4 regions of the Paenibacillus sp. FSL P2-0136 genome follow, and region 4 is predicted to be linked to each of the others. Evidence: riboswitches for the same ligand, from Rfam matches in the RefSeq annotation. Region 4 holds a riboswitch; each other region holds the start of a gene.
The links. A riboswitch is a leader RNA that binds a small molecule or an ion and turns the genes downstream of it on or off. The one in region 4 is predicted to bind thiamine pyrophosphate.

Region 1 (5,168 bases), 340 kb from region 4:
GATAATATGGAACAGCGTGCTTTTGCCGCAGCCGGACGGGCCGACAATGGAGACGAATTCCTGCGGCTCCACGGTCAGGGACACCTGATTCAGCACCTGTGTCTCCCGGCGGCGGTGCTTGAACGACTTGCTGATGCCGCTGACTTCGAGCGCAGGCGGCACACTCCGTATACCCAGGCGCCCGTCTCCGTCCGCCTTCTCCAGTTCAATCCTCGTAAGCTCAGACACTTCGCGTAACCTCCTTCAGTTGACTATAAGTACTTCCGTGTTGGGATATCCTCCCGTGGCATTAAGCTTCCTTGCGCGGCTTCCAGCGCACCAGCCATCTCTCCAGGAGGGCAATGAGCGCGAATAATACGAGACTCAGCAGCACGATAATAGCGATGGCCACGAACATCCGGTCCGCACGGTAAGAGGACTTCTGCAGCAGCATATAGTAGCCGATCCCTTTGTCGGCGCCGATCCACTCGGCCACCACTGCGCCCATCACCGCATAAGTGGCGGAGATTTTGAGCCCGGAGAACAGGGAGGGCAGCGAGCCGGGAAGCTCCAGCTTGGTGAAGATCTGCCACTTGCCTGCACCTGCCATCTTCATATAATTCAGCATTACCCGGTCGCTTTGCGTCAGCCCGCCCATGGTCGCAACAGCCACAGGGAAGAAGCAGACGAGGGTGATCAGGATGATTTTGGGCAGCAGGCCGAAGCCGAACCAGATAATCAGCAGCGGGGCAAGCGCAATGGAGGGCACATTCTGGCTGAGAATCAGCAGCGGATAGAGCGCTCGCTTGACCCAGGGCAGCAGATGCAGCAGCAAGGCGGTGAGTAGGCCGATGCCTGTGCCGACCGGGAAGCCGATCAGGGTCAGCCGCAGCGTGGCGGCGGTGTGCTCCCAGATCCCGGAGGCGTTATTCTTCGTCTCACGAGCGATATCCGCGGGGCTGGGCAGCTGGTAAGCGGGGATGTCGAACAGCATGACCGATAGCTGCCATATCCCGACAAAAAAGAGGACCGCCACAAAGGGCGGCCACACTAGCTTCCAGGTGCTTCTCACGGCCGGTATTTCTCCGTCAGCTTCTCCATGCTGATGCCGCCCGGATTATGGGCGATCTTGATTTGTGAGATGACACTAGGACTGCCGGAAGCGATCAGCGCCTCATGCATATCACGCACAATATCCAGCAGCTCGGACAGCTCGCCTTCCATCGTGGTCTCCAGCGGATTCACCTGATGCTTCACGCCTGACTTTTGAATGACCTCTATAGCCTTGTCCACGTAAGGGATGGAATCCTCGTTGTTCGGTGTCTTGGGAATTACCTGAATGCTGAGCAGTGTGTTAGCCATGATCAATCATTCCTTTCAAGTTAAGTATAAGATTCCCGCCATGCGGGTTCATTATGATTCCGGCAAAAATTCATTCGTAAACGTACTCTCCGCATCCAGCGGCTTATCCAGCAGCTTCAGGCCGTACATCCAGTCGGCGTAATTCTTCCAGATCTCAAGCTTCTGCTCACCCCAGCGCGGGGCGTCGTCCTTGTATTTCGGGCTAAGCCATTTCTGACTGGCCAGCACCAGCTTGGGGTCCAGATCAGGTACAGCATCCGACAGTACCGTCGCGGCTTCTTCCGGGTTATCGATAGCGTACTGATACCCCTTGGACGTAGCCTTAAGGAAGGCCTTCACCACTTCAGGGTGCTCGGCGATCTCCTTCTCGCTGGTGGTCAGCACCGGTGTGTAGTAATCCAGCTGCGGCGCATAATCCTTAAGATAGAGCATATCCAGCGGCTCCCCGCGCAGCTCGGCTTCCACCCCGGTCCAGGCATAGAAGATCCAGGCGAAGTCAATATCCCGCTTCACGGCTGTGAAAAAGTCCGCTTCGCCGATATTCACCAGCTTCACCTTGGAGACATCCCCGCCTTCGGGGTCCATAATGGCTTTCATGGCAGCCTGCTCCGCAGGGGAGCCCCAGCCTCCGTAGGTTTTGCCTTCAAAATCCTTCGGCGTCTTAATATTGCGGTCCTTCGGAGCCGCAAAGCCCGAGGTATTATGCTGAATGATTGCAGCAATCGACACCAGCGGAACATCCTGCAGGCGGGCCAGCGTCAGCGCCTCCTGGGCGCTGATGCCGAACTGGGCTTCGCCGGAAGTGACCATTGTATCCGACCCGGCAGCGCCTGGCTGTACAATCTGTACGTCAAGACCTTCCTCAGCGTAATAGCCCAGCTCCTTGGCTGCATACAGGCCGGTATGGTTCGTGTTCGGCGTCCAGTCCAGGGCAATCTTGACCGGAGTCAGCGCCTTAGGTGCATCTGTGGGTGCGGCTGCGGTTGCATCAGGTGCGGCCGTGCTGTTCCCGGCAGCAGGTGCGCTGGCCCCCGCATTGCCGCTGTTGTTCCCGCCGCCACATCCCGCTACGGTGAGCAGCAGCATGGAACTGAGCAGCAGCATTACTGTTTTTTTGACTCCCATTTCTCTTTTTCTCTCCTTCCAGCAACCCCTGGTCTTCAGAGTTTACAGAAACCCTATTCCTGTACATCCTTAGAATCAAAAAAGCGTCCCGAAGATCGGGACGCCAGTTACTTGCGTGAGGGGAATTCAGCTTCAGTACCGCTTAAGGCACTGTGCCGAATGAAGATTCCTACGCTGGCATTATCCAGATCAGGTATAAGGGTCAGTATCTTGTGGGATACAATCTCAGCCGGCCAATTCCAGCACCCCTGGTTCTATAAAGTTCACGGGTATTGCTATGTTCTTACGGTGTATTATAGACGGCAGCTTCGACATTGTCCACCCTCTGTGTCTTAATCCCTCGTATAATGCCGCTTCTTGCGGCGGCTGCGGATGCCGTTCCAGATCTCTCTCAGCGTTAAGCCGACACTGACGGTGATCCCCGAGAAGGTTAGGAACAGAGCCAGATACTCGAACGCGGAGTACTCCAGCATTTTGCTCCAGTCGATCTGGCCCTTCAGATCCTCGATGACCTGATTCATCCCGTATATCCCGCTGATGACCGTAAATACGGTGAGCACCATCAGGAGCGTATCCCGCCGCTTGGCCTGGAATTTGTCCTGATACTGGAACAGGTCATTCAGGGTCATTTTCACCTCATCGAACAGGGCATCATTACCATACACCTTACGCAGCTGAAAAAAAATCTCCCGCCCCTGCGACTGTGAAATCAGCTCCAGGAAGTAGAATTTGGCCGAGAATTTGTTGATCAGGAAGATCAGATTCTCGATCTCGTCGTTATCGTGGTTGATGCGCAGCCGGGAGTGGAGGTTGGCGAGCTTCAGCAGCACGATTTTATGAAAAATACTCAGCAGCATTCCGTAATAATATTCGCCGTACATCTGGCTGATCAGGCCTGCGGCAATCTCCGGCTTCGCCCGGCTCACGCAGCAGAAGGTCTGCTCATTGGTCATATAGTAGGTGTCCGGCCCCCAGCGGCTATAGCAATGCTCACGGGTGTACTGCTTGATATAATCCGGATCACTTGCACTCATGTAGGGGCTGCCGTCGATGGTCAGACCATCCACCTGAGAGGCACGGTAGAGCATTTCGACACTGATCTCTTCCTCGTCCTCAGGGAGATTAACGCCGTAGAAGGCCTGCACCAGCATTCGTTCATCGACGAAGAAGGGCAGGGTCTCGAAATAATTGCCATTCGTCTCCGCAGGATCGAGATACGGCTCCAGCCCGGCTGCCAGATGCCTGAACACGAAGTCCTCCACCCGGGCAAAAGACTTCTTATGACAATGGATGAAGGTATGCTCATCCTGAACGCTTACATCCTCCAGGTTGCGGAACCGGTCGGCGAATTCGAGTACCATGCTGAAGGGGAGATTCTCCTCCTCAATAGCCACTCTTACCGTCAGGAAGCCCAGCTCGAACGGGCAGAGGAACACATCGGTCGACAGCACGCGGAAGGGAACCGTCTGAAAGGGCATTTGCAGCCCGCACAGCAGATCACTCACCCGGGAAAAGCGGCGGAAGGAATCCCTGTCCTTCTCATGCGGAAACAAGACATGGGCGGCAAAAGGAAGATAGCTGCGCTCCATTTTCTCATGGGATACACAGTGGTTCTCTCCGTAATAGGCATGCTCCAGTTCCTTGTTCTCAAGAAAAAAACGCGTAAATCCATCCTGCTGTAAACTCTCAATCAGCTCTTCATCGACCTCGGCCTTGATGGAGAAGGGGAAAATGAATTGCAGCAAGGCGGTATGCAGAGTGGGCTCGGAATGCAGTTCAGCCATGTGTGGGTTCCATCCTTATTCACAGAATATGGACCTTGTTGTATACAATTACCCGATTCTCCAGGCGGTCACGCTCAGCACGAATAACAGCGCGGCAAAAGCGGCCAAAAGTCCCGAGGTCTGGGCGATCTGCAGATGATCCATGGACCAGCCGGTCAGCAGCGGCAGCACCGCGCCGCCGATTCCGCCGGAGGCGATCATAATGCTGGGCGTGGATTCTTCCGCGCCGGGCAGCAGCTTGCTGGAGAAGACCAGCGCGATGGAGAAGATGCCGGACATGAACAGGCCAAGCAGCAGGATGATGGCAAAGGCGGCAAGCCGGTGACCGGCGAACGGGAAAATAATAAGCAGCAGCAAAGCGGCAAAGCAGCTGACGAGCACATAGATGCGGTAGGAGATCTTCTCGGCGATGACACCGGCGAACAGTCTGCCTGCCGACATGGCAAGCCAGAAGAAGGTCACCGTGAGCGCAGCCGCGGCCTCGCTCATGCCCAGCTTCGCGATGAAGATCGCCGGCATGAAATTCACCAGGCTCATCTCAGTGCCTACATAGAGAAAGAAGAACAGAATGAACAAGCCAAGCACCACCCATTGCTTGCCCTTGTAGGGCAAGGACAACCGTCTCGTAGTTCCCGCTGCCGCAGCGCGGTCAGGGCGGGCAGGCCGCTCATTCAGCGCGCTGTCCAGCGGGCCGAATCTGCTCTTCGCCCAGAAGAGCAGCGAGAGGAGGGAGAAGGCGGCAACGATCAGGAAGGCCAGCCTCCACTGCCCGGCGGCAATCAGCGGACTGGCCGCCAGAGGCATGAGCAGCGCCCCGACACCGAACAGCACTTCCAGCCGGCTCATGGCAACTGCCGTTCCTTCGGTGACTGCGGCTATAATAATCGTGCCGATGACGGCTTCGATCATCCCGAAGCC
Region 2 (5,168 bases), 3.2 Mb from region 4:
AGCCAGCAGACCGTTCTCGCTCAGCCACTGGTTCACCTTCTCCCATGATGCGCTGTCCTGATAGCCGAAGGGCTGGGAACCGGCATCCATCAGCGGCAGCAGGATCTCCAGACTGCGCTGCTCAATGGCTTCATCCAGCGGTGCGGTATCCTCCTGATGGGTAAGCAGCAGCTTCAGCGCTTCATCCGGGTGATCGGCTACATACTGCTGGCCTTTTCTGATGGCATCCACGAATTTGTGATAAAAGCCCTGTGAATCCTGCAGTCCCTGTTCACTGGCGACCAGCACCAGCTCATAATAATCCGGGACCCCGTAATCCACAGGATTGAAAGAGCGGACCGGATGGCCTTCCTGCTCCAGAATCAGCTGCTCATGGTTGATGAACCCGCCCATAATGCCATCCACCCGTCCGGTGGAGAGAGCAGGGATCAGCTCATAGCCGACATCCACCAGCTTGAGGGAGGAAGGGTCCCCGCCGTCGCTTTTGACCATCGTGTTCAGCATGGCTTCATACAACGGGACGGAGGAATATCCGGCTTGCTTGCCGGACAGCTCTCCCGGGCGGGTAATGCCGCTGTCTGCAGCTACCATGAGATGATTCAGCGGGTGGCGCACCAGCGCAGCAATCGACTTGATCGGAATCTGCTCCCCCCGTGCCATCAATACCTGCGGCTGGTAACTGAGTGCCAGGTCCACCTTTCCCGCAGCAACAAGCTTCAGCGCATCATTGGTATCGGCCGGCATCTGAATATCAACCTCCAGACCTTCCTCGGCGAAATAGCCTTCAGCTTCTGCCGCATACAAAAAAGAGTGGACAGCATTGGGATACCAGTCGAGCATAATCGTCAGCTTATGGACTGCGCCTTCGGCTCCAGTCCCAGCTTCAGAAGTGGCTGTAGTCCCCGCCGAAGAGCCGGAGGACGCCGGACTGTTCGTATTGGTGCAGCCTGCCAGGACGGGCAGCATACAGAGCAGCAGAGCAGACAGTAGAACGGTTGGCCTTGAAATCGCATGGTGCAGATAACGGAAATAGCGGATAGTAGTCATGAATAACGTCCTCTTTTCTTCAGAATAATCTTCTCCAGTGCGGCGACAGCCAGAAACAGCAGGATACCGAGCACGGATAACAAGACAACAGCGGCGAACATCTTGGCACTCTGGAGATTCCCTGCCATTCTGCGGCTGAAATAGCCCAGCCCCTGGCTGCCTCCAAGCCATTCCCCGATGGTTGCACCGATCACACAGTACACAGCCGACAGCTTCAGTCCGGAGAAAAAAGAGGGCAGGGCCAGCGGAACGCCCACCTTCCCGAGAATCTGCCAGCGGTTCGCGCCATATGTCAGCAGCAGCTCCCGGTAGGCGTCCGTGTTCTTGGACAAGCCGTCATAGGTGCCGATGACCACCGGGAAGAAAGCGGTCAGGAAGACAACGGCGACCTTACTCCATAGGGTGTAGCCGAACCACATGATGAACAGGGGAGAGAGCGCGATCAGCGGAACCGTCTGGCTGATGATCAGCAGCGGGTACAGCGCCTTGGCCAGCGGACTGAACAGGTGCATGGCGATTCCCAGCAGGCAGCCGCAGACCACAGACAGTGCGAAGCCCGTGAGTACCTCAAGCAGTGTAGCCGGCAGATGCACCCCGAATAACAGGCGGCGTTCCTCCAGCAAGGCCTTGCAGACCGCAGACGGAGCCGGAAGAATGAAGGGAGGAACCAGGCCCAGCCGGGCTACAGTCTCCCAGACTGCAAGCGTCAGCAGGGCGAGCAGGGAAGCCGGACCGTAATGCTGGAGCAAGCTTCTAGGAGCGGCGGTTCTCATATAGCTTCAGCTCCAATTCCTGGCGCAGGGCGGCGAACTGCGGTTGATAGTTCAGACTGTGATGGCGCGGACGGGGGAGACCGGCTGGGAATTCCTGCATCCCGCCGCCGCTGCCCGTCATTAGATAGATTCTGTCACTGAGCAGCAGAGCCTCCTCCAGATCATGGGTGATGAACAGCACCGTCTTGTCCAGCTCCGCCCATAACTCGAGCAGCCAGCGCTGCAGTGAGCGCTTGGTAATGGCATCGAGCGCCCCGAACGGCTCATCGAGCAGCAGCAGGTCATTCCCCGCCGCCACGGTGCGGAGGACCGCCACGCGCTGGCGCATCCCGCCGGACAGCTCCTGGGGATAAGCCCCTTCGGTTCCCTCTAGGCCGAAGCGTTGCAGCAGGGTAAGAATCTCGGCCACGGCGGCCGCTTTGGGACGGCTGCGCTTGAGTTCCCAGGGCAGCAGACAGTTGTCCAGCACGGTCCGCCAAGGCAGGAGAAGATCCTGCTGCGGCATGTAGGCCACACTGCCCAGCCTCTTCGCTGCTGTAGCGGACTCGGCTCCGTTCAGCGTAATCCTGCCGTTGTCCGGCTCCAGCAGGCCGGCGATGATTTTGAACAAGGTGCTTTTGCCGCATCCGCTTCCGCCTACGACAGAAATGAATTCGCCGCGCTGCACATTCATGGATAGCTCTGAGAAGACGGGTGTCCGGGACGAACCGGTCCCGAAAGCATAGGATAGATTGCTAATGTTGATCATAAGACTATGTACAAGCCTCCCCGGATTGAAATAGAACCTGCGCGGAGCACAAAAAAGCCCCATTCATTCCCGGAGGCAATGAATGGGGCGGAAGGTACAGTCGGCTGCGGCCCTGTGACGGGAACCACTGATACATTCTGCTCCACTTCCCTCCGCTGGTATGATCCAGATCAGGTTCAAAGGGTCCGGAGCTTAAGCTCCGTCTCAGTCGGCCGACTCCCCTAGTGAATTAACAGGTGTTATTGAATTCGTAATTGCTACTTAATATACCACAAATTCCCCTCTTGTAAAGAGCAGGCGGTCAGCGCTTCGCCAGACCGGTCACGAACAAGGTGACGATGCCCCGGGAGATGTCCAGCTTGGAGGAGTGGTGCCGCTTCTGCTCATACAGGTACAGATCAGGGCTGAGAACAGAGATTAAGGCCGTGGCCGCAAAGACAGGATCAATGTCAATAATCTCATCGCCCTCCGCAGCACGCTGCAGCAGCTCTGTCATCATCACCCCCAGCCGCTGAAAAAAAGGATGCTCAAACTGGGTCAGCTGCTTCTTACCTGTGAACTCGGCTTTGATCATATTCAGCAGCTCGGCATACTGCTCAATGAAATCGGCAATCTGCTCAATGCTGCTCTGCAGCTGAGCGAGAGCCGGAGCTTCACCGGCACTGGCAGCCACCTGCTGCTCCAGCCCGGACAGGAATTGATCTGCGCTGCCCTTCAGCAGTGCAGAACAGATCTCACCCTTGTCCGTGAAGCGGCGGTACAGGGAGCCTTGTCCTATGCCTGCCCGCTTGGCAATGCTGTACATGCTGACTGCCTCAAGTCCGCTCTCGGTGAACAACTGGCGTGCAGCTTCAAGAATCCGCTGTACATAAGGATCGGCGGACTCGGACGGAGCGGATTCTTTGGCTTGCGGAGCTGAGCGCGGGAGCTGTGCAGCATCGGTGTCTGGCTTTTTCATGAGAACCCCTTTCAGAAATAAATCAGCGATTTACAGAAAAATAAATAAAAGAATTGACACAACGGACAATTGTCCGTAGACTATGAATTGCACTTACGGACAGTTGTCCGTTCACTCATTATATAGAACAATCTGCCCGCAGGTCAATGTAGAACGCGGACAGCTCAGGAGGAGAAGAGACATGGATCAGACCTTGAAGCAGGAAGCCGATTTCCGGCTGTCCAGCATTCTGGTTCCGCTGCTGGCCATTATTGCCGGAGTATTTATGGTTGTGCTGGACAGTACGGCGATGAATGTAGCCTTGTCCAGGCTGGTGGTGGATTTCAAGACGGACCTGCATACGCTGCAGTGGGTAGTTACCGGATATATGCTGGCTCAGGCTTCAGTTATTCCGCTGTCAGGCTGGCTGTCTGACCGGTTCGGGGCCAAGACGGTCTTCCTGACGGCGGTAATTGTGTTTACGATAGGCTCGATTCTGTGCGCTACACCAAGCAGCGCCGAATGGCTGATTGTTTTCCGGGTCATTCAGGGACTAGGCGGCGGCTGTGTGCTCCCTGTCGGGATGGCCTATGTGTACAGACTGGCCCCCAAAAGTAAGGTTGGCGTTGTCATGGGGATTATGGGCATTCCCGTCCTGTTCGCACCCGCTATTGGTCCGGTATTGTCGGGCTGGCTGGTTGAATACCATTCCTGGCGCTGGATCTTCCTCATTAATATTCCGATTGGCATCATTGCTGTGCTGATCGGACTGCGCAAGCTGCCGAATGCGGCAAAGAACAGCGTGCCCGGCATGGATAAGCTCGGTATGGTTCTTGGACCGCTGGCTTTTGCTTCGTTAACCTACGGGGTTAGCCAGGGCGCGCAGAGCTGGACCTCTGAGAAAACGCTGATCGGGCTGCTGCTGGGCGCTGTGGCGCTGACCGCTTTTGTCATCGCTGAACTGCGCTCCAAGACACCGCTGCTGGAGTTGCGGATTCTGAAATCCGTTGATTTTACGACAGGAATCATCGTGCAGTGGATTGCCCAGTTCGGCTTATACGGCGCACTATTCCTGCTTCCGCAATTTCTGCAGCAGGCCCGGGGCTTCGGCGCATTTGATACCGGTCTGACGCTGCTGCCGCAAGCCATCGCTTCCGGGCTGATGATGCCGATTGCCGGGATCCTGTTCGACCGGATCGGTGTGCGCTGGCTCGTGGTCTGCGGTCTGAGTCTGGTCTCCGGCGCGTTATTCCAGTATTCTCATGTGGATCTTACCACGCAGAGCCGCGATCTGATCCTTCCGCTGATCATGTGCGGGGCTGGAATGGGACTGATGATGATGCCGATGAACACGCATCTGCTCAACAAGGCACCAAGTCATCTGGTGAACCGGGTAACCTCGCTGACGAATTCGATGCAGCAGGTGATTACCTCGCTGGCCGTCTCGACCCTGGTTACGATTCTGACGGCAAGAACAACGGCGCGCGGTACCGAGATGCAGGAGGCCGCTGCCGCTGCCGGAAAGAGTACCGCAGGCGCTTCGCAGGATGCGCTTCTGCTGGCTAAGCAGACGGTATTGTCGCAAGGCTTCGCGGACACGTTCCACATTATGATGTTTGTCGCGCTTGGCGGTGCGGTCCTTGGACTGCTGCTGCGCCGGGGC
Region 3 (5,168 bases), 2.3 Mb from region 4:
ATCTGTCAGGCCAAGAACCCGGTCAACGGTGAAGAGGCTGCCGCCGTCTCTTCCACAGGCCCCAGTCCGGCGAGATAAGCCTTGCGCCCTGCGGCTACCGCGTCACGGAAGGCTTCTGCCATCAGCAGCGGATCCGAGGCGGTGGCAATCGCTGTATTAAGCAGCACCGCTGCGGCCCCCATCTCCATCGCCTCAGCCGCCTCGGACGGTCTGCCGATTCCGGCATCCACGATCACCGGCAGATTCGTCTCGGAGATCAGAATCCGGATCAGTTCCTTGGTCTGCAGTCCGCGGTTGGACCCGATCGGCGCTCCCAGCGGCATCACGGCCGCAGCCCCCGCTGCTTTCAACCGCAGGGCGGCGGACAGGTCAGGACTCATATACGGAAGCACCACGAAGCCCTCTGCTGCAAGGATCTCGGTCGCCCGGATGGTCTCGGTATTATCCGGCAGCAAATATTTCTGGTCGTTGATGACCTCAATCTTCACCCAGTTCCCCAGCCCCGCCGATCTCGCCAGCCGGGCAATCCGTACTGCTTCCTCTGCGGTGCGCGCACCGGAGGTATTAGGCAGTAAGGTCATATGGGAAGGAATATGGCTGACAATATTGTCACTGCTCTCCGGGTCCACCCGGCGCAGAGCAACGGTAATGACCTGTGAGCCTGATCGCGTAATCACCTCGGGAATGAGGGTGTTGCGGCTGTATTTTCCGGTACCAATGAACAGTCTGCTGGTTAGAGTCACTCCGCCAATCATCAATGGATCTTGCATGTTAACGCCTCCTGGGATAAGTCTTCGTGTTCAGCCTCCGCCTACAAAATGAACCAGCTCCACCCGGTCCCCCTCACTGAGCAGTGTCTCTCCGTAAACCTCTCTGCCAGCAAGCTCACCATTCAGTTCGACAATCACCAGCTTACCGGCCCACTCGGGCCGGGAGAGCAGATCCTCCAGTGTCCGGCAGCTCTCTTCGATTCTTTGCCTCTTTCCGTTAACGGTCACATTCATGCCTGTTCACCTCCTGCTGTGCCCTGTGTTTGAGCCATATCCAGCGCTTCAGCCAGCTCCGCTGCCCTGTCCCTGTGGACCGCTTCCCTGTACGCCATGGCCGCTGCCACCGGGTCCGGGGCTCCGCAGATCCCCGACATGACAGCAATGCCAGCCGCCCCTTGGGCCAGCACCGCTCCGGCATTACCCGGGGTAATCCCTCCAAGCGCAATCAGCGGGATGCGGCTCCAGCGGACAGCCTCGGCCAGTTGCGCAAGTCCCCGTGCCTGCTGCCCCGACTTGCAAGCTGTCGGGAAAACATGCCCGTAGAGGCAGAAGTCTGCTCCTTGCCTTCCAGCCTCCGCAGCCTCTTCCTGCGAGTGTACCGATCTGCCGATCCGCAGGCCCGGTGCAAGCCCGCGTGCTGCGGCTGGCGGAAGGCTATGCCAGGCCAACTGTACACCGCCTGCCCCAGCGGCCAAGGCAACATCGATCCGGTCATTTATGACCAGCTTCGAAGGCGGAACCCCGGCCTGAAGCATCTGCTGCGCCGCCGCCAGCAGTTCGCGGGCGGACATGGCTTTTTCCCGGAGATGGATATAATCCACCATGGGATGTACCGCCGCAGCCAGCTCCGCAAGCTTCTCAGGGTGGAGCCGTCCGTCTGAGATGACATGAATTTCGTGCAACACGTCCACCTTCCTCTCCTCAGCACTACGCTGATCCCTACCTCCAAACACAAAAAAGACCGCCCCCATAAGGAAGCAGTCTGGAATAGAAACAGGAATACCGGTATTAGCCGTATACCCCCGCTGCAATATTCGTTCTCCACTTCCCTACGCTGGTATAACCCAGATCAGGTTCAAAGGGTCCGAGCAGATACGCCCGTCTCAGCCTTGCGGCTCCCCTAGTGATCGTTCTATGCTATTGTTTGGCCTTGCTTTTTGTATATTAGCATATAATTCCTGTTAGAGCTATTCTTTCGTAGATTTTACTTCAATTACAAAAGCCACGGATGAACTCCCTTCTGAAAATTTACCATCCTCGGATGTCCAGAATGCTGATATGCCGTAGTAATAAACGCCTTGTTCTTTTGGAGCATTAAAAGAGCCGTTCTTCAATGGAATTTGCACTTCTTTATCATCGACAAATTGCTGAACGGTTAACCCGCCGGGTGCCGGTTTATAAGTAAAAGCAACATTGATCCCCCCCTCAGGGGCTATAGCAGTGGGAGTAACCCCCTGTACCATGGATTGTCCTCCTGCATAATCCGCACATCCTAATTTTCCCCAGCAATAGCTGCCTTGGGTAACCGGAATTTGGGTTTTCCCGGAAGTAACAAGGGGTAGCGGCGGCGATTCCTGTGTAATTCTAACCCCAATGCTTTTTGCATTTCCTTCCAATCTTGTATTTGCCACAAGTCTTCCTGCAAAAGGAGTCAAATAAATGAACACTACCAGAAAAACTAAAATCCCCGCTGCAGATAGAATGAATCCTTTTTTTCTAAGCATCCCAATCCCCTATTCATATCAAATTATCTAAATAGACGGAATTATATTGTAATAGTTACAAGCGCTGAAAAAAAGCCTACCGGCAAGCGGTTAGGCTTTTTAAAAATAGAATTTATATGTTGCACACGATTTCTGAAGATGCCGATTAAAGAATCTGCATCCAGATCTTATTCTGCACCCATTATCCGTTGACAACCTCACCGCCGTTCACATGCATCACCTGTCCGCTCACATAGGAGGAATCGTCCGAGGCCAGGTATACATACGCCGGTGCCAGCTCTTCAGGCTGCCCCGGGCGCTTCATCGGCTGGGTGCCGCCGAACTCACTGACCTTCTTCGCGTCAAAGGTTGACGGAATCAGCGGGGTCCAGATCGGTCCGGGCGCTACTGCGTTCACGCGGATGCCCTTATCGGCCAGATTCATTGACAGCGAACGAGTGAAGCTGAGAATGGCTCCTTTGGTGGACGAATAGTCCAGCAGCTGCGGGCTGCCGCGATACGCCGTGATGGAGGTCGTGTTAATGATCGTAGCGCCTTTTTTAAGATGAGGCATAGCTGCCTTCGTCAGGTAGAACATGGAGAAAATATTCGTCCGGAACGTACGCTCCAGCTGCTCCGCTGTAATGTCCTCAATATGGTCCTGCGGATGCTGCTCCGCCGCATTGTTAATCAGGATGTCAAGCTTGCCGAGTCCTTCAACGGTTTGACGTATCAAGCTCTGACAGAAGCATTCGTCCCCGATATCTCCGGCGATCAGAATACACGTTCTGCCCTCCTGCTCAACCTGGCGCTTGGTCTCTTCCGCATCCTCATGCTCGTTCAAGTAGGAGATCACCACATCCGCGCCCTCCTTGGCAAAATGAACGGCAACCGCACGCCCGATCCCGCTGTCGCCTCCGGTAATGAGCGCAGCCTTGCCCAGCAGCTTGCCTGCTGCCTTGTACGCCGGTGTCTCAAACTCCGGGAGCGGGTTCATCTCACTCTCAATTCCCGGGCGCTGATCCTGTACCTGCGGGGGCAGAGTTTTGACAGGTTGTTTGTTAGTGTCTGGCATAATCCATTCTCCTTTCGCTGTCCACAGTATTGTTGATTAATCATGTTAGCATGGCTTAAGGTCTGGTGTTTATGCATCAGGCAGTGTGCCTGCTTGACTGTACGTTATGTTACTTACCACACTTGGCAGCCGCCCAAACAGCCAATCTTCATTCAACGGTGCCTATATCGGAACGGTAGTACGGTAAGGAACGAACGTTTCCAAAAAGAATATTATCTATATCCGCTAAGGGGAATGTCCTATACTTTGTGAGGAACCACGGCAAGATCGTATCGAAATCATACTAGCAGGAGGGTATCGCACAATGAATGCAAGAATCACCTTATCTCCGGTCACCCCGGACGATATCGATTTCATCACAGATCTGGAAATGAGCGCTTCACTCTGGCCCTTCGAGGATATGATTCCAACCGACAAGGAGGCAGTCCGGAAGACTGTGGCGGAACGAATCCAGAGCGACTGGCATAGACAATTCCTGATCAGGCTAGCCACTCCCGAAGCAACCCCTGTAGGGGAACTGAGTATACATTGGTATGTAAAAGAGCGCGAGAGCTGGGAGTTGGGCTACAGCCTGTTCCCTGAATACCGGGGGCAAGGCTACGGCACCGAGGCGGCGCAGCTGGCCTTGAAGCTTGCTTTTGAAGAATGGAAGGCCCATAGAGTCGTGGCTATGTGCAATGAATACAATACCGCATCCATCAAGGTGCTGGATAGGCTAGGCATGGTCCGCGAGGGCGTATTCCGGGAAGAAATACACTGGAATGACCAGTGGGTGAACCAATACTTTTACGCGATACTGGACCGGGAGTACCTGGGGCGAAACGGGATATAGAGATAGACCGGGGAACGATGCTGTATTCTGTTTTTAGGCACGTTGCTCATTTTCATGCTGGAGCTGTGCCTTGAAAGACATGTTTGTTTTCGCATAAATCGGGTCGATATCTCTTCATAGCAGTACATCGCCCCTCATGACAAGACCTCACTCCTTGGGATAGCGGCCTTATTTCCAGAACTCTATTCATCTTCCTTCACAATTGCATCCTGAACCTTACCCGCACCCGTAACCTTCGTTGACGTATTTAGAATCGCCTGCGTCACCGTTGTCCCTTCATCCAGCTCTATCTTAACCCCTGTTGCAGTGGCAGCGGTCTTAAGCGTGCGTATGGAGCCTTTTTGCAGGTGGAGGACGGGTCCTTTGGCTTCAATGTTCACATCTCCGAAATTGCCGTTAAGCGTCACTACGATCCCGGCTGCAAGGCCGGATGGCAGATCAATATCTGTGAACCCGTCTCCGGTACCCTCCCCCTCTTCCAGATTTACACCGGACTGTACCGACAATGCCTTCACCCAGGCTGTACCTTCGGTGACCAGGCGGGCAGTTCCACTATTTTTCTGCACAATCACTTGGTTCATGGTTGTGTTCTTGAGCTGCACTGAGGGATCTCCGCTTCCCTGTATGATGACCTTGCCTAGTACTTCAACACTGTCCAAGTTCACCTCTCCGTTGCCGATTCCTTCCTCCAGGACCAGGTCTCCAAAAATCTTCAGATTCTGCAGCAGCACATCATAGCCGGATACAGTGACATTGTTATAGTATTTGACGGCTCCCGGTTCAAAGCT
Region 4 (5,168 bases):
TGCTTTGCCCCCTCCGCAGGCAGGGTCTCATCATGATACGCCTGCGCCCTTTCCGGGTCCAGGGAGAGATGAAACTGGTCGCGCCAGCGGAACTCGAACCGCGCCTTGGACAGCGCGTTGTCCCGGTCCTGCGCACCCGGATGTCCCTTGGCGAGGTCTGCGGCATGTGCAGCAATTTTGTAGGTAATGACTCCTTCGCGCACATCATTCTTGTCAGGCAGGCCTAAATGCTCCTTAGGTGTAACGTAACACAGCATTGCCGTTCCAAGCCCCCCGATTATCGCTGCCCCGATGGCCGACGTGATGTGATCATAGCCGGGTGCAATATCCGTAGTTAGCGGACCGAGGGTGTAGAAAGGGGCTTCGTGGCAAATCTCAAGCTGCTTGTCCATATTCTCCTTGATCTTGTGCATTGGCACATGGCCCGGACCTTCTACCATAACCTGAACATCGTGCTTCCAGGCAAGCGCCGTCAGCTCTCCCAGCGTCTCCAACTCGGCGAACTGTGCTTCGTCATTGGCATCGGCGATAGAGCCGGGACGCAGGCCATCCCCCAGCGAGAAGGCCACATCATACGTCTTCATAATCTCACATATGTCTTCGAAGTGTGTGTACAGAAAGTTCTCCTGCTGATGAGCCAGGCACCAGGCAGCCATAATCGATCCGCCCCGGGATACGATGCCGGTCATTCTCCGGGCAGTGAGCGGAATATAGCGCCGCAGCACCCCGGCATGAATGGTGAAGTAATCCACCCCCTGCTCCGCCTGCTCAATCAGCGTGTCGCGATAGAGCTCCCAGGTTAAGTCCTCGGCTATACCGCTCACCTTCTCCAGCGCCTGGTATATGGGCACTGTCCCGACCGGCACAGGAGAATTGCGGATAATCCACTCCCGGGTGGTATGGATCTTAGAGCCGGTGGAGAGATCCATGATGGTATCAGCCCCCCAACGGGTCGCCCACCGCATCTTCTCCACCTCCTCTTCAATAGAAGAAGTGACCGCCGAATTTCCGATGTTGGCATTGATCTTCACCAGGAAGTTACGGCCGATAATCATCGGCTCACTCTCCGGGTGATTGATATTGGCCGGAATAATAGCACGGCCCGCAGCCACCTCATCCCTTACGAACTCCGGCCGGATATTCTCCCGGATCGCAATATACTCCATTTCCGGTGTGATGATCCCTTGCCTTGCATAATGCAGCTGGGTCACATTGCCGCCTGCATAGGCCCGCCTCGGATTCCTGCGCAGTCCTGGATAAGCTTCTGCGGCAGCCCCCTCTCTGCGAATTCCGTTATCCTCCGGCCGGACGGCTCTTCCGGTGTACTCCTCCGAATCGCCACGCTCCGCGATCCAGCTTGAACGGTGCGGCGGCAGCCCCCTCCGAATATCCGTCTCCTCCGCGGCATCCGTGTACATACCGCTTGTGTCATAGACACGCAGCGGAGCATTTTCCTCTTCCCCGGCAACGCCTTCGGTTCTGCTAAGGCTGATCTCCCGCATTGGCACCCGGATATCCGGGCGTGAGCCCTCCACATACACTTTACGGCTTGCGGGGAATCCCGAAAGATCCACCTCTTCGTTTTTACCCATTCCTGTCATTTCAATCTCCTCCTCTTCGCTCTGTACACTCATCAGATAAGAGGTCACGCAGCAGATTGAGCTGAAGAATCTATTGATTCCTGCAAGTCAAAAAGCCGCTCCACCTGGAGCGGCTTTATTAAAGGAACAGCCAAATAAAGACTGTATTCAAAAAAGGTCCGACTCCACTTTCCTACGCTGGTATGATCCAGATCAGGTTCAAGGGTCCGGAAATTCAATTTTCCCGTCTCAGCCTATTCAGGCTCCCCTAGTGGGTATCTTATCTAATTAAATACATTTTACCTGTATGGGTAATTCTTGTAAACCCGTTATTTGTCCAGCGATTCGCTCCAGTCGTGCACCATCGTGCCTTCCAGGAACTTCTCGGCATCCATAGCGGCCATACAACCGGTTCCCGCTGCCGATATCGCTTGACGGTAACGGGTATCCTGTACATCGCCACAGGCGAATACACCCGGGATGTTGGTCTCGGTGGTACCCGGGTTGACCACAATATAGCCATTCTCATCCGTATTGATCTGCCCGCCCAAGAAGGCTGTGTTCGGTGTGTGTCCAATCGCTACGAACACGCCGTCTGCCTCCACCAATTCTGTCAGACCTGTCTCATTGTTAAGCACCGTAAGGCCCTTCACTCCGGTCTCTCCTACCGTTACTTCAACCGGTGTGCGGTTCAAGGCCCAGGTTACCTTGCTGTTGTCACGCGCCCGGTCCTGCATGATCTTCGAGGCCCGCAGCTCGGGACGGCGGTGAACCAGCGTTACGCTGGATGCAAAGCGGGTCAGGAAGCTGGCTTCCTCCATGGCGGAGTCTCCGCCGCCGACGACGACAATCTTTTTATTACGGAAAAAGAAGCCGTCACAGGTCGCACAGGTGCTGACCCCGCGTCCCACATTCTCCTGCTCGCCCGGAATGCCCAGATATCTTGCAGAGGCCCCGGTTGAAATAATAACCGACTCCGCTTCCAGTACACCCATTCCGTCCACTGTTACCTTGAACGGACGCTGTGAGAAGTCCACCGACTCCACCCAGCCATTCTTGAATTCAGCGCCGAAGCGTTCCGCCTGCTTGCGCATATTGTCCATCAGGTCCGGACCCAGAATCCCTTCAGGGAAGCCTGGAAAGTTCTCCACTTCTGTCGTCGTTGTCAGTTGTCCCCCCGGCTGCAAGCCTTCAATGACCAGCGGGCTCAGGTTCGCACGCGCCAGATAAATCGCGGCAGTCAGCCCGGCCGGGCCTGTTCCGATTACAATCGTTTTGTACATTACATTGGCCTCCTTACAAGTAGGTGTTCTTACAACAGCAATTGCTTCAAATACGGGTAGTGGACGGCGATAAGCCGCCGGTTCCGGGCAGCATCCCCTTGGGTCCGGGAGCAGCCGCAGGCTCCTGCTCTTCGCCGGGCGAGCCACCGGCTTCATTCAGGTTCTCCCCGATCAACCGCTGAAGGCTGAACAATGCCGCCTCCTGCAGGCGGTCCTCCTGCAGCGGCTCCTGCTCCAGAACTCCGCGCAGTACCTCGGACATCTCCTCGTCCTCAATCCAGCGGAGAGCCTCGGTCACCTGAAGCTTCGTAGCGGAATCGCCGTAGCGCAGCGCCCAGAAGAACGAGGCGCGCAGCAGCGGATTATTCCGCACTTCTTCAGTGAATCTGCCCGTATTGCCCTTCCACTGCTTCAGCTGCTCCTGGAAGGGCAGCTGATAGTTATAGCTGACAGCAGGCATAGGGTGCCCTTCTGCCCGGGCCTGCTGGAGCTGGGACAGGAAGAACGCCGGGACAGCGGAAGCAGGGTCCAGCTTGGCTGCCTGTCTCCAGCAGCGCAGCGCCTCATCATGTTTTCCGCTATTGCTTGCCGCCGCAGCACAGTAATGATACAGCCCGGCGTCTCCGGCGACCTCCTCGTCCTTCAGCAGACGGCGGAAATGGCTGTAAGCGGCAGCGTGCCGGCCCAGGATACCCATGGTTGTAGCCATTTTGAATACATGCTCCTGATGGAACGGCACCGTTGCTTCAAGCATACCGAGCAGCGTTTCAAGCTGTTCCTTATCTCCTGCATACTGCAGGAAGATGGCCATATTGCACAGAGCGTGCAGATTGCCGGGGTCTTGCTTCAGCACCTCATTCAGACATTCCTTCGCCTTGGCGAACCGGCCCATATAGAAATGAGCTAGTGCCAGATTATTATGCGCAGCCAAAAAATCCGGGGTACCCGCAGTGATCTCCTCCAGCAGCTCTACAGCCTGAGGGAACTTCCCCTCCTCCAGCAGACTCCGCGCCCGGTCATGCTCTACGACTCCCTCACGGCTGCGGATACGCACCAGCGGAGCAGGCCGGTTCAGCTCATATTGCAGCAGCTCCATCAGCTCTTCGGATTCGGTCATGAACTCGCCGTTAGCATCCTCTTCCAAGTAAGTGACCAGCGAGCGCTCCGCCTCTTCAAAGCTTTCCATATTGGCGAAGTTATTAGCCATGTAGAAATGGCATTCTGTCATAGCGGGGTCGATTTTCTCCAGAACATGGATAAGAATCTCGTTAGATGCGGTATAATTGCCCATCTCAGATAATATACCCGCCATATTGCAATGATTCACCGGATTATCCGGCTCATATTCAACAGCTTTGCGAAAATTTCTTAATGCCTTATCATATTGAAAGCGGTCCAGCGACCGAACGGCTCTTTCAAAGAAAAAATTGGCATCCAGAGTGACCGGAATGACATTACTGTGCTCCGCGGTATTCTCTGAAGTTCTCTCTATCATGGAAGCAAGGCACCTCCCTTGTTTCAGCTTCCCTAGCCTTACCTGTTCGTTTCCATTTATGGTCTCGGCTGTCTTCTTCACACAGTATACCACATGTGGCAACGAGATTCTCAAGTCTCAGAGAGAGAGCTAACGGGAGGGAAAAGCTCAAAAAAAGACGCGGGAGTTAAATCCCCGCGTCTCTGAACAGCTTATCTATGGAACCGCCCTCGATGATAATACGCGTGGCCTCAGCCAGCATGGGAGCTACCGAGAGCACTGCGAATCTGCTGGAATGCTCGTCCGGCAGGGCAATCGAATCGGTAATGACAATCTCGTCGATATTGGGATGATCCATCCGCTCAAGCGCATCCCCGGAGAACAGTCCGTGCGTAGCACAGACGATACTGTTCCGGGCACCCCGCTCCTTCAGGCCCTCCACCACATTGACGATTGTGGTTCCGGTATCTATAAGATCCTCTATAATGATTGGCGTCCTGCCTTCCACATCACCAATGACATGCGTAATCACCGATTCATTATGCGCCGGACGCTTCTTAATCATGATGGCGAACGGCGAATCCAGCCGGCTGGCCAGCTTCTCCGCCATGGACGCCCGTCCCGCATCCGGGGAGACCACGACCAGATCGGTAAGCCCCTTCACCTTCAGATAACCGCTAATCAGATCAAGCGCCGTCAGATGATCGACCGGGATATTGAAGAATCCCTGTATGGCTGCGGCATGCAGATCAATCGTAATTACTCGCGTTGCACCGGCGGTGGTCAGCACATCGGCAACCATTTTGGCCGAGATCGGCTCACGTGGTGCGG

Region 1: linked by a shared signal. The riboswitch ahead of NYE26_RS00525 (ABC transporter substrate-binding protein) and the one ahead of thiC (phosphomethylpyrimidine synthase ThiC) in region 4 are both predicted to bind thiamine pyrophosphate.
Region 2: linked by a shared signal. The riboswitch ahead of NYE26_RS12525 (ABC transporter ATP-binding protein) and the one ahead of thiC (phosphomethylpyrimidine synthase ThiC) in region 4 are both predicted to bind thiamine pyrophosphate.
Region 3: linked by a shared signal. The riboswitch ahead of NYE26_RS08545 (thiamine phosphate synthase) and the one ahead of thiC (phosphomethylpyrimidine synthase ThiC) in region 4 are both predicted to bind thiamine pyrophosphate.

What each region holds. Positions count from the first base shown of each region.
Region 1 covers NZ_CP150244.1:120,868-126,035, forward strand. Annotated here, with positions in the region: gene NYE26_RS00510 (ABC transporter ATP-binding protein) at 1-171, opposite strand, end outside; gene NYE26_RS00515 (ABC transporter permease) at 290-1,051, opposite strand; gene NYE26_RS00520 (MTH1187 family thiamine-binding protein) at 1,048-1,341, opposite strand; gene NYE26_RS00525 (ABC transporter substrate-binding protein) at 1,393-2,466, opposite strand; TPP riboswitch at 2,616-2,726, opposite strand; gene NYE26_RS00530 (hypothetical protein) at 2,799-4,250, opposite strand; gene NYE26_RS00535 (MFS transporter) at 4,299-5,168, opposite strand, start outside.
Region 2 covers NZ_CP150244.1:3,014,310-3,019,477, forward strand. Annotated here, with positions in the region: gene NYE26_RS12515 (ABC transporter substrate-binding protein) at 1-1,047, opposite strand, end outside; gene NYE26_RS12520 (ABC transporter permease) at 1,044-1,820, opposite strand; gene NYE26_RS12525 (ABC transporter ATP-binding protein) at 1,801-2,568, opposite strand; TPP riboswitch at 2,699-2,801, opposite strand; gene NYE26_RS12530 (TetR/AcrR family transcriptional regulator) at 2,870-3,526, opposite strand; gene NYE26_RS12535 (DHA2 family efflux MFS transporter permease subunit) at 3,708-5,168, shown strand, end outside.
Region 3 covers NZ_CP150244.1:2,055,109-2,060,276, reverse strand. Annotated here, with positions in the region: gene NYE26_RS08555 (thiazole synthase) at 6-770, opposite strand; gene thiS (sulfur carrier protein ThiS) at 801-1,004, opposite strand; gene NYE26_RS08545 (thiamine phosphate synthase) at 1,001-1,681, opposite strand; TPP riboswitch at 1,800-1,902, opposite strand; gene NYE26_RS08540 (hypothetical protein) at 1,958-2,494, opposite strand; gene NYE26_RS08535 (SDR family oxidoreductase) at 2,676-3,548, opposite strand; gene NYE26_RS08530 (GNAT family protein) at 3,853-4,380, shown strand; gene NYE26_RS08525 (S-layer homology domain-containing protein) at 4,563-5,168, opposite strand, start outside.
Region 4 covers NZ_CP150244.1:7,449,872-7,455,039, reverse strand. Annotated here, with positions in the region: gene thiC (phosphomethylpyrimidine synthase ThiC) at 1-1,601, opposite strand, end outside; TPP riboswitch at 1,754-1,860, opposite strand; gene trxB (thioredoxin-disulfide reductase) at 1,910-2,863, opposite strand; gene NYE26_RS32070 (tetratricopeptide repeat protein) at 2,910-4,358, opposite strand; gene NYE26_RS32065 (ribose-phosphate pyrophosphokinase) at 4,525-5,168, opposite strand, start outside.